Regions from separate parts of the Winslowiella toletana genome, predicted to be linked through region 2. Evidence: predicted binding sites of a transcription regulator. Region 2 holds the regulator's gene; each other region holds the start of a gene.
The links. The regulator PhoB, encoded in region 2, activates phosphate uptake and scavenging genes when phosphate is short. The targets are predictions, from matches to a motif close to CTGTCATAAAACTGNCNNAT.

Region 1 (3,284 bases), 1.3 Mb from region 2:
TCTGCATACCGTACTGGAGCGTCTGATGGAAGATATCTCCTATGACGCCAGCGATCGCCCGGGTGACTCCGTCACCATTGATGCCGCCTATGTTGGTAAGCATCTGGATGAACTGGTTGCAGACGAAGATCTCAGCCGCTTTATCCTGTAATTATTGCCGGGACGGCAAACATGCCGTCCCTACTCACCCGCCTGCTTTTTTCACGCCTTTCATCAATTTCTGTTTCACTGGTGATGCGAAATTTATCTCCGGCAACCTCAGTGCATAATTTCTGACAATTGATGATTTTGCCAACAGCCGCCATAAAGCGATATACTTAGCGCTCCTGTGGCAAACAGACGAAACTCCTATGAAATACGATACTTCCGAACTCTGCGACATCTATCATGAAGAAGTGAATGTTGTAGAACCGCTATTTTCTAACTTTGGTGGCCGCACCTCCTTTGGTGGCCAGATCATCACGGTGAAATGTTTCGAGGATAACGGCCTGCTCTGGGACCTGCTGGAAGAGAATGGCCGCGGGCGTGTGCTATTGGTGGATGGCGGCGGTTCGGTACGCCGTGCGTTGATTGACGCCTCACTGGCGCGTCTGGCAGCGCAAAACGAATGGGAAGGTATCGTCGTTTACGGCTCGGTGCGTCAGGTCGATGATCTCGAAGAATTGGATATCGGTATTCAGGCCATCGCTGCAATCCCGGTGGGAGCCGCAGGCGAAGGCATTGGTGAAAGCGATATCCGGGTGAATTTCGGCGGCGTAACGTTCTTCTCCGGTGACCATCTTTATGCGGATAACACCGGCATTATCCTGTCTGAAGACCCACTCGACATCGAGTAGCGTGCTGCAGAAAACAAAACGGGTGCCCTGAGGCACCCGTTTTTGTTCTGTCAGTACTGAGATATCAGACTTCTTCCATCTTTCCCAGCAGAGCACGCAGACGTTCCTGCCAGACATGCTGCTCTTCTTTCAGCTGCTGGTTTTCGCGTACCAGCGACTCGCTATTACCTGAAGCCTGGCTGACTTCATGCTTCAGGTTATTGTTTTGATCTTTCAGCTCTTCGATTTCCATCTGCAGCAGAGTGATGGTATCAATCGCCTGCTGTACTTTCGCTTCCAGTTTCTCGAACACTTCAAATGACATCTTTATGACCTCTCCTAATCGCAGGGCGTTGATGATGCTAGCCGCAGGCTATGAGATTCATCGAAAAACTCCGCGGATAACAACGATTCCCCGATTGTATGTAGCCCGGCACTGCAAGTCCAGCAGCGAACCCATACCAGGTGCAGTCTGTAACAATTTTCAGCCTAAGACTAAAATTCGGCGCGAACAGTGACGCCTATAGTAGCGACGAAAAGAACATCCGGCGATGCGAACATTTTTAGCGGCTTTAATGATGTTTTTGGAAAGTGAAAAGACGCGGAATCGCTCATTTTTATGACATGGTACACAATTTTCGATTTCGCTATTTCTCGAAAATGCTCGTTAACGATAAATTCACATAAGCCCTACATTAGATCGGGGTCACTCACGGACAGAGAACAAAGACCGACAACACTTAACCTCGCCTTCAGGAATTTCATTATGAGCCAGACAGCAACAAGTACGCTTAAAGGTCAGTGCATCGCCGAGTTCCTCGGAACCGGTTTGATCATCTTCTTCGGCGCAGGATGCGTCGCAGCAATGAAGTTAGCCGGCGCCAGTTTCGGCCAGTGGGAAATCAGTATTATCTGGGGTCTCGGCGTATCGATGGCGATCTATCTGAGCGCCGCTATCTCCGGTGCTCATCTCAATCCGGCGGTCACCATCGCGCTGTGGCTGTTCGCCTGCTTCGATCGTCGTAAAGTCGTCCCTTATATTGTCGCCCAGGTTGCCGGGGCCTTTTGTGCCGCAGCGCTGGTATACGGTCTTTACTACAATCTGTTTTTCAATTTTGAAGAAACACATCAGATTGTGCGCGGCTCGACAGAAAGCCTCGACCTGGCAGGCATCTTCTCGACCTATCCGAATTCACTGGTAGGAACCGGGCAGGCATTTTTGATTGAAATGGTGATTACTGCGGTATTAATGGCGCTGATTATGGCGCTGACTGATGACGGTAACGGCATTCCACGTGGCCCACTGGCACCGCTGCTGATCGGCCTGCTGATTGCGGTGATTGGTGCTTCAATGGGCCCACTGACCGGCTTTGCACTGAACCCGGCTCGTGATTTCGGACCTAAGCTGTTTGCCTGGGCAGCAGGCTGGGGCGACATAGCCTTCACCGGTGGCCGTGAGGTTCCCTATTTCCTCGTGCCGATTTTCGGACCTTTAGTGGGCGCATGTCTGGGCGCATTCGGCTATCGTGCTTTGATAGGTCGTCACTTGCCGTGCGATGTTTGTGTCGCTGATAAAGAAGAGGCTGAAAAGCCTGCACGCGCAGAACAACGTAAAGCGTAATTGTGCCCATCTTTTACACCATCAGGAATTGATTATGACTACAGAGAAAAAATACATCGTCGCGCTCGACCAGGGCACCACCAGCTCACGTGCTGTAGTACTGGATCATGATGCGAATATCATCGCCGTCTCACAGCGTGAATTTCAGCAGATTTACCCAAAAACGGGCTGGGTTGAGCACGACCCGATGGAAATCTGGGCTTCACAAAGCTCGACGCTGGTTGAAGTGCTGGCAAAAGCCGACATTAATTCGGATCAAATCGCCGCGATTGGTATCACCAACCAGCGTGAAACTGCGATTGTCTGGGATAAAGAGACCGGCAAACCGATTTATAACGCCATTGTCTGGCAGTGCCCGCGTACCGCTGACTTTTGCGAAAAACTGAAGAAAGAAGGTCTGGAAGAGTACATTCGCCATACTACCGGGCTGGTAATTAACCCGTATTTCTCCGGTACTAAAGTAAAATGGATTCTCGATCACGTTGAAGGCGCTCGTGAGCGCGCCAAACGTGGTGAGTTGCTGTTCGGTACCGTGGATACCTGGCTGATCTGGAAAATGACTCAGGGACGGGTACATATCACCGACTTTACCAACGCCTCGCGTACCATGATGTTTGATATTCATAAACTGGAATGGGATCAGCGCATGCTGGATATCCTTGATATCCCGCGCGAAATGCTGCCAGAGGTACGTAAGTCCTCCGAAGTTTACGGCCAGACCAATATTGGTGGTAAAGGCGGCACGCGTATTCCTATCGCCGGTATTGCCGGTGATCAGCAGGCGGCGCTGTATGGCCAGCTGTGCGTCACTGAAGGGATGGCGAAAAACACCTACGGTACCGGCTGCT
Region 2 (3,284 bases):
GCGTTCTCCCGCCTGCATCGGGCGGCTCATGGCACCAAGCTGCGCTGCGCCAGCAGCCAGAGCTATCGGCGCGGTGGACGAACCGGCAGCCTGAACCTGCACGTTCACACCAGGGAACTGACGGTTAAAGTTCTCACCCCATAGCGCCATCAGGTTACCGAGGGTATCCGAACCGACGCTGGTAAGATTTCCCGCCAGCATCCCCTCTTTCGCCTGAACTGCCGCTGACAGCACCAGCGCCGCTGCCAGAATCACTCGTTTCATGCTTTGCGTCCGTGAATGGTTAACGCTTTGCATTCTCCGGTAATTCAGCCGGAACAATCAACCTCGGCGCCAGCGTAAAGGCAAAACAGGTCTCAACATCAGCAGCACTGGTAATATCCAGCCGCGAATTATGATGGCTCAGCGCATGTTTTACGATCGCCAGCCCAAGACCGCTGCCGCCGGTGGCGCGCGAACGCGCTTTATCCACGCGGTAAAAGCGTTCGGTAAGCCGTGGAATATGTTCCTTCGCAATCCCCGGTCCGTTATCTTTCACCGCAAAATGCGCGCCGGTTTTATTACGCAACCAGCTGATATCAATCCGGGTGCCTGCTGGCGTATGGTTAACCGAGTTATAGACCAGGTTAGAAAGCGCACTGCGCAGTTGTTCATCATTACCGAACACCCGCAGGTGTGGATCGGTATGGAAATGAATTTCATGCCGTCCATTGCTCAGCGTTTCCGCCTCACGTTGCAGCAGGCGCAACATCATCGGCACGTCCACTTTCTCCTGCAAATCAATCGCCGGCGCCGCTTCAATCCGCGACAGGGTAAGCAGCTGTTTAACCAGGCTATCCATACGCCGCGTCTGCTCCTGCATGGTATGCAGAGCCTTGCTGCGTGCAGGTCCTTCCAGCACCGCATCGTTCATCATTTCCAGATAACCCTGCAACACGGTTAACGGCGTGCGCAGTTCGTGACTGACATTGGCGAAAAAGTTGCGCCGCGCCCCTTCCAGCTGATGCATCTGAGTAACATCACGCGCCACCAGCAGCCACTGCCCTTCGCTGTAAGGCATGATACGAAACTCTAAATGACGATGATTATTCAGTACCAGAGTTAGCGGTCGGGAAAAATCGCGCTGGCGCAGATAGTGGGAAAACTCAGGATAGCGCAGCAGGTTAAGAATATTTTGTCCGTTATCCTCCGGCCAGCGCAGCCCAAGATGCTGTTGTGCCAGGCCGTTACACCAGAAAATATTGCCCTCTTCGGTCGTCAACACCACCGCATCCGGCAACGATTCTGCGCCGCTGCGAAAACGTTTAATCAGGTTGCCCAGCTCGCGACGTCGCCGCCGGTTACGCAGTTGCATCTGATACAAACCATAGAACAGTGGCTCCCAGCTGGCTTGCCCGGCGGGCGGCGTCATCGTACGGTCGATCCATAGCCAGTGCGACAGGCGCTGCAGATTATAGAAATGCCAGCCCAGCACGCCAAGCACCGACAGCAGCAGCCACCACGGCAGAAAACCCACCACCAGGCCGAGTATCAGTGCTGGCACGCAGGCCAGCAGCAGTTCCAGTAATAATCTCTTCCAGGAGAGGCGTTCCAGCACGGTTCAGACTCCGATCAAAAACGAGCGGAGAAACGATACCCCGTTCCACGCACCGTTTGCACCATGCGATCGTGGCCGGAAACTTCCAGCGCCTTGCGCAAACGGCGGATGTGCACATCAACAGTACGATCTTCCACATAAACATTGGTGCCCCAGACGTGATTCAGCAGCTGTTCACGGCTGTATACCCGTTCCGGATGGGTCATAAAAAAGTGCAGTAATTTATATTCGGTCGGGCCCATTTCCAGCGGGGTATTTTCTGACATCACCCGGTGCGACGAAGGATCGAGGCTGAGTCCCTGCATTTCGATCACCTCTTCAACCGCCATCGGTGATATACGGCGCATCACCGCTTTGATGCGTGCCACCAGCTCTTTCGGTGAAAACGGCTTGGTGATGTAGTCATCGGCACCGACTTCCAGCCCGCGCACCCGGTCTTCCTCTTCACCACGCGCAGTCAGCATCATCACCGGAATATCCCGGGTCATGGCTTCGCGTTTCAGATGCTTAATAAATTGAATGCCGCTGCCGCCAGGTAACATCCAGTCGAGCAGAATCAGATCGGGCCAGGGTTCGATAAGTAAATTGATCGCACTGTCATAATCTTCCGCTTCTATCGGTTGATAGTCATTTTGCTCAAGAACGAAACACAACATCTCACGGATTGGGGCTTCATCTTCGACTACCAAAATGCGCTTAGCCATTATTGCTCCTGCTGATGTGACTTTAGTCACTGGGATTCGCGGCGCCATTATGCGTCAGTTTTATGACAGATTTATGAAAAATGCACGGACCAAAATCGCCTTTGTGATACTTTTTTTTAGGCTGATTATGCATTTACTCACCCGCCGTTAAGCTCTCTGTTTATAATCGGCAACTTACGTTACCGTTATGTACCCTAAATAAATCGGGAAGTTTTATGCGCATTATCCACACCTCGGACTGGCATCTCGGTCAGTTTTTCTACACCAAAAGCCGGGCGCCGGAGCATCAGGCGTTTCTTAACTGGCTGGTACAGGTGGTAGAACAACATCAGGTCGATGCGGTGATTGTGGCCGGTGATATCTTCGATACCGGCTCGCCTCCGAGCTATGCGCGTGAACTGTATAACCGTTTTGTCGTGCAACTGCAGCAAACCGGCTGCCAGCTGGTAGTGCTCGGCGGAAACCATGATTCAGTGGCAACGCTCAATGAATCTCGCGAGCTGCTGGCCTGCCTGAATACCCGGGTGATTGCTGCCGCCAGCGATGACATCGGGCAGCAAGTGTTACAGCTGAATGACCGTCAGGGCAACCCAGCTGCGCTACTGTGTGCGATTCCATTTTTACGCCCGCGCGATATTCTGCGCAGCCAGGCCGGGCAATCGGGACGCGAAAAACAGCAAAGTCTGCTGGAAGCCATCAGCGAGCATTATCAGAGCTGCTATCAGCATGCACTGACACAGCGCACCGCGCTGGGGCTGGCATTACCGATTATCGCTACGGGCCATCTGACGACCGTCGGCGTCACCACCAGTGACTCGGTGCGTGATATCTATATCGGCACGCTCGATGCCTTCCCGGCGCAGGCTTTTCCGCCCGCCGATTATATCGCACTGGGCCATATTCATCGGGCGCAGCGCGTCGCCAACAGCGAACATATTCGCTACAGCGGTTCGCCTGTCCCACTCAGTTTTGATGAACTGGGT
Region 3 (3,284 bases), 1.4 Mb from region 2:
CCGCCCACCATAATTATAAAGCCACCGTTCCAGCCGAAGTAGTCAACGGTATAACCAACGATGGCACTGGCCGCGACCGATCCGCCGAGATAGCCGAACAGTCCGGTAAAGCCTGCGGCGGTGCCGGCGGCTTTTTTCGGTGCCAGTTCCAGCGCGTGCAGGCCGATCAACATCACCGGGCCATATATCAGGAAGCCGATAACAATCATGCAGGCCATATCCACACCGGGATTTCCGGCCGGATTCATCCAGTAAATGATAGTGGCGATGGTCACCAGCGTCATAAAGAACACCCCGGTAGCGCCGCGATTGCCTTTAAACACTTTATCCGACATCCAGCCGCACAGCAGCGTTCCCGGAATACCGGCATATTCGTACAGGAAGTAGGCCCATGAGGACTTATCCAACGAGAAGTGTTTCACCTCTTTCAGATAGGTCGGGGACCAGTCGAGAATGCCGTAGCGCAGCAGATAAACGAAGACGTTAGCCAGCGCGATATACCACAGCAGTTTGTTCGGCAAAATGTACTGCATAAAGATCTGTTTGGCAGTCAGCTCTTCTTCATGCTTGTCAGTGTAATCCGGCGGATAGTCGTTTTTATACTCTTCAATCGGCGGTAATCCGCAGGATTGCGGAGTATCACGCATCAGTGCAAAAGCGATAATCGCAATCAAGATCGCGCCAAATGCAGGCATATACAGCGCCGCTTTCCAGTCGTTAAACCACGCCATACCCAGCAGGAACAGCAGAGGTGGGATCCCGCCACCGACGTTATGCGCGCAGTTCCATACTGAGACGATGCCGCCGCGTTCTTTCTGCGACCACCAGTGAACCATAGTGCGGCCGCATGGCGGCCAGCCCATACCCTGGAACCAGCCACAGATAAACAGCAGCACAAACATGATCATAATGCTGGAGGTTGCCCAAGGGACAAAGCCCATAATCAGCATGACGCAGGCCGCCAGAATCAGACCGGCAGGCAGGAACACGCGTGGGTTGGAACGATCCGAAACCGAGCCCATGATAAATTTTGAGAAGCCATAGGCGATGGAAATACCGGACAGGGCAAAACCTAAATCACCGCGTGAGAAGCCCTGTTCAATCAAATAAGGCATGGCCAGTGCGAAGTTTTTGCGCACCAGATAGTAGGCGGCATAACCGAAGAAGATGCCGAAGAAAATCTGCCAACGCAGGCGGCGATAGAGTGGATCGACATGATGGTCTGCGACGCGGGTCTGGTGTGGCGCAGGTTTAAAAATACTTAACATAAAAGCTCCGATGGCGCATTTTTAGTGATTGTTAACGGAAGCGCTGCGCGGATACGCAGATGGAAATGTTCCATTTCGCGCATAGCATAGTGGCTGATATGGTTAATGACTGTGAGTAAGCACACAAATGTTGCAGTTTTATTACAGTCGCGGCTTGTTGTGTCACAAATTAGCCAACTTTCTGACGCTTTTAGGCATAATCAATCACCTTTCTGGTCAACTGCGTCTCAGACTTTTCGGTTTCGTTTGATGAGCGTTTGCTTTCCTGATGCAACATTATGACTGGTGTTTATTTGTTCACTCGTCAACCAGAAACTTGATTCGCCCTGACAGCAATTCGTTACAATAACGCCTCTTTTTTCTGATGAGTGATTACTGTGGCATTACTGATTATCACCACCATTCTTTGGGCGTTTTCTTTCAGTCTGATCGGTGAGTATCTCGCGGGGCAGGTTGATAGCTGGTTTTCGGTGCTGATGCGGCTGGTATTGGCGGCGGTGGTGTTTCTGCCATTTCTGCGCTGGCGTGGTTATCAGCTGTCGACGCTGCTGCTGTATATGGCGGTCGGTATGTTGCAGCTGGGCATCATGTATCTGATTAGCTTCCAGGCCTATCTCTATCTCAGCGTTTCAGAATTCCTGCTGTTTACCGTGATGACGCCGCTGTATGTCACGCTGATTTACGATTTAATCAGCGGGCGTGGCGTGCGCCCTGGCTATGCGCTGAGTGCGCTGCTGGCAGTGGCGGGAGCCGCGATTATTCGTTACGACAAAGTCAGTGACCATTTCTGGTTTGGATTGCTGTTGGTGCAGCTGGCGAATCTCTGTTTTGCCATCGGTATGGTTGGCTACAAGCGCCTGCAAGAGACGCGTCCGATGCCGCAGCATACGGCGTTCTCGTGGTTCTATATTGGGGCCGTCAGCGTGGCGATTGTCGCCTGGTTCCTGTGGGGTAATCCGAATAAACTGCCGACCACTTCGCTACAGTGGGGCATTCTGGTATGGCTGGGCGTTGCGGCATCAGGACTGGGCTACTTTATGTGGAATTACGGCGCAACCCAGGTAGATGCGGGCACGCTGGGCATTATGAACAATATGCATGTCCCGGCCGGATTACTGGTTAACCTCGCCATCTGGCAGCAGCAGCCGCACTGGCCGAGCTTCCTGATTGGCGCAACGGTGATCTGCGCTTCACTGTGGGTACATAAACGCTGGATAGTGGGTAAAGGCGTGAAGGGATAAGCGGAACCGGAGCGGGTAAACCGCTCCGGCACTCTGCTCGCGGTCAGGCTTTCGCGGCAGGCGTTGCAGGACGGATTTTTTTAGTCAGTCCTTTCAAAAAGTTTCTTAAAATCTGGTCGCCGCATTCGCGGTAGTTTTTATGCCCTGGTTTACGGAAGATCGCGCCGATTTCTGCCTGAGATACGGCAAAGTCAGCCAGCTGCAGAATTTCGGTGATGTCGGTGGTTTTCAGATTAAACGCCACGCGCAGCTTTTTCAGGATAATGTTGTTCGTCATTTTGCGTTCGATGGAGGGCACCGGCGCTTCTTCGCTCTTGCCGCGCAGAGAGAAAATCAATCCGTTCAGGAAATAGCCCATCAGCACGTCCGGAACCGGACGAAAGCCCGCTTCATCATCCTTTTTCAGGAAAGCCTGCATCTCTTCGACAGAGACTTCACTCTCCGCCAGTGCCAGCGTACTGACCATTTTAGCGTCACTCATTTCCAGCATGTAGCGCACGCTGCGTAACACATCGTTATTGGTCATATTGAAATCTCTTCAGGTTAAGGAATGCATTGCGCCGCATTATACACTTCGCCCCTGAAGTTGCATCAGGACTGGCTGACCGTCAGCGGTAATGCCGTGCCGGGACGCGATGCGTCACGAACAAACGGCAGATGATCGCAGGCGTGCTGGCGTGCGGAGCGGATAAATGCTTCCACTACTGGCTGACGCTGTTCTCCATCGCGCACGGCGGCATACAGGCGGCTCCACAAGCCGTCACCCAGAGGTTTA

Region 1: a site for PhoB is predicted at 1,422-1,441, ahead of RIN69_RS21665 (MIP/aquaporin family protein). Genes of this name have one in related genera too.
Region 3: a site for PhoB is predicted at 1,396-1,415, ahead of glpT (glycerol-3-phosphate transporter). Genes of this name have one in related genera too.

The regions. Positions count from the first base shown of each region.
Region 1 covers NZ_CP134152.1:4,767,212-4,770,495, forward strand. The annotation lists gene hslU (HslU--HslV peptidase ATPase subunit) at 1-151, shown strand, start outside; gene rraA (ribonuclease E activity regulator RraA) at 351-836, shown strand; gene zapB (cell division protein ZapB) at 901-1,140, opposite strand; gene RIN69_RS21665 (MIP/aquaporin family protein) at 1,582-2,436, shown strand; gene glpK (glycerol kinase GlpK) at 2,471-3,284, shown strand, end outside.
Region 2 covers NZ_CP134152.1:1,174,672-1,177,955, reverse strand. The annotation lists gene RIN69_RS05435 (PstS family phosphate ABC transporter substrate-binding protein) at 1-264, opposite strand, end outside; gene phoR (phosphate regulon sensor histidine kinase PhoR) at 284-1,597, opposite strand; gene phoB (phosphate response regulator transcription factor PhoB) at 1,612-2,301, opposite strand; gene sbcD (exonuclease subunit SbcD) at 2,517-3,284, shown strand, end outside.
Region 3 covers NZ_CP134152.1:4,671,247-4,674,530, reverse strand. The annotation lists gene glpT (glycerol-3-phosphate transporter) at 1-1,268, opposite strand, end outside; gene RIN69_RS21220 (carboxylate/amino acid/amine transporter) at 1,646-2,509, shown strand; gene RIN69_RS21215 (YehS family protein) at 2,553-3,035, opposite strand; gene metR (HTH-type transcriptional regulator MetR) at 3,101-3,284, opposite strand, start outside.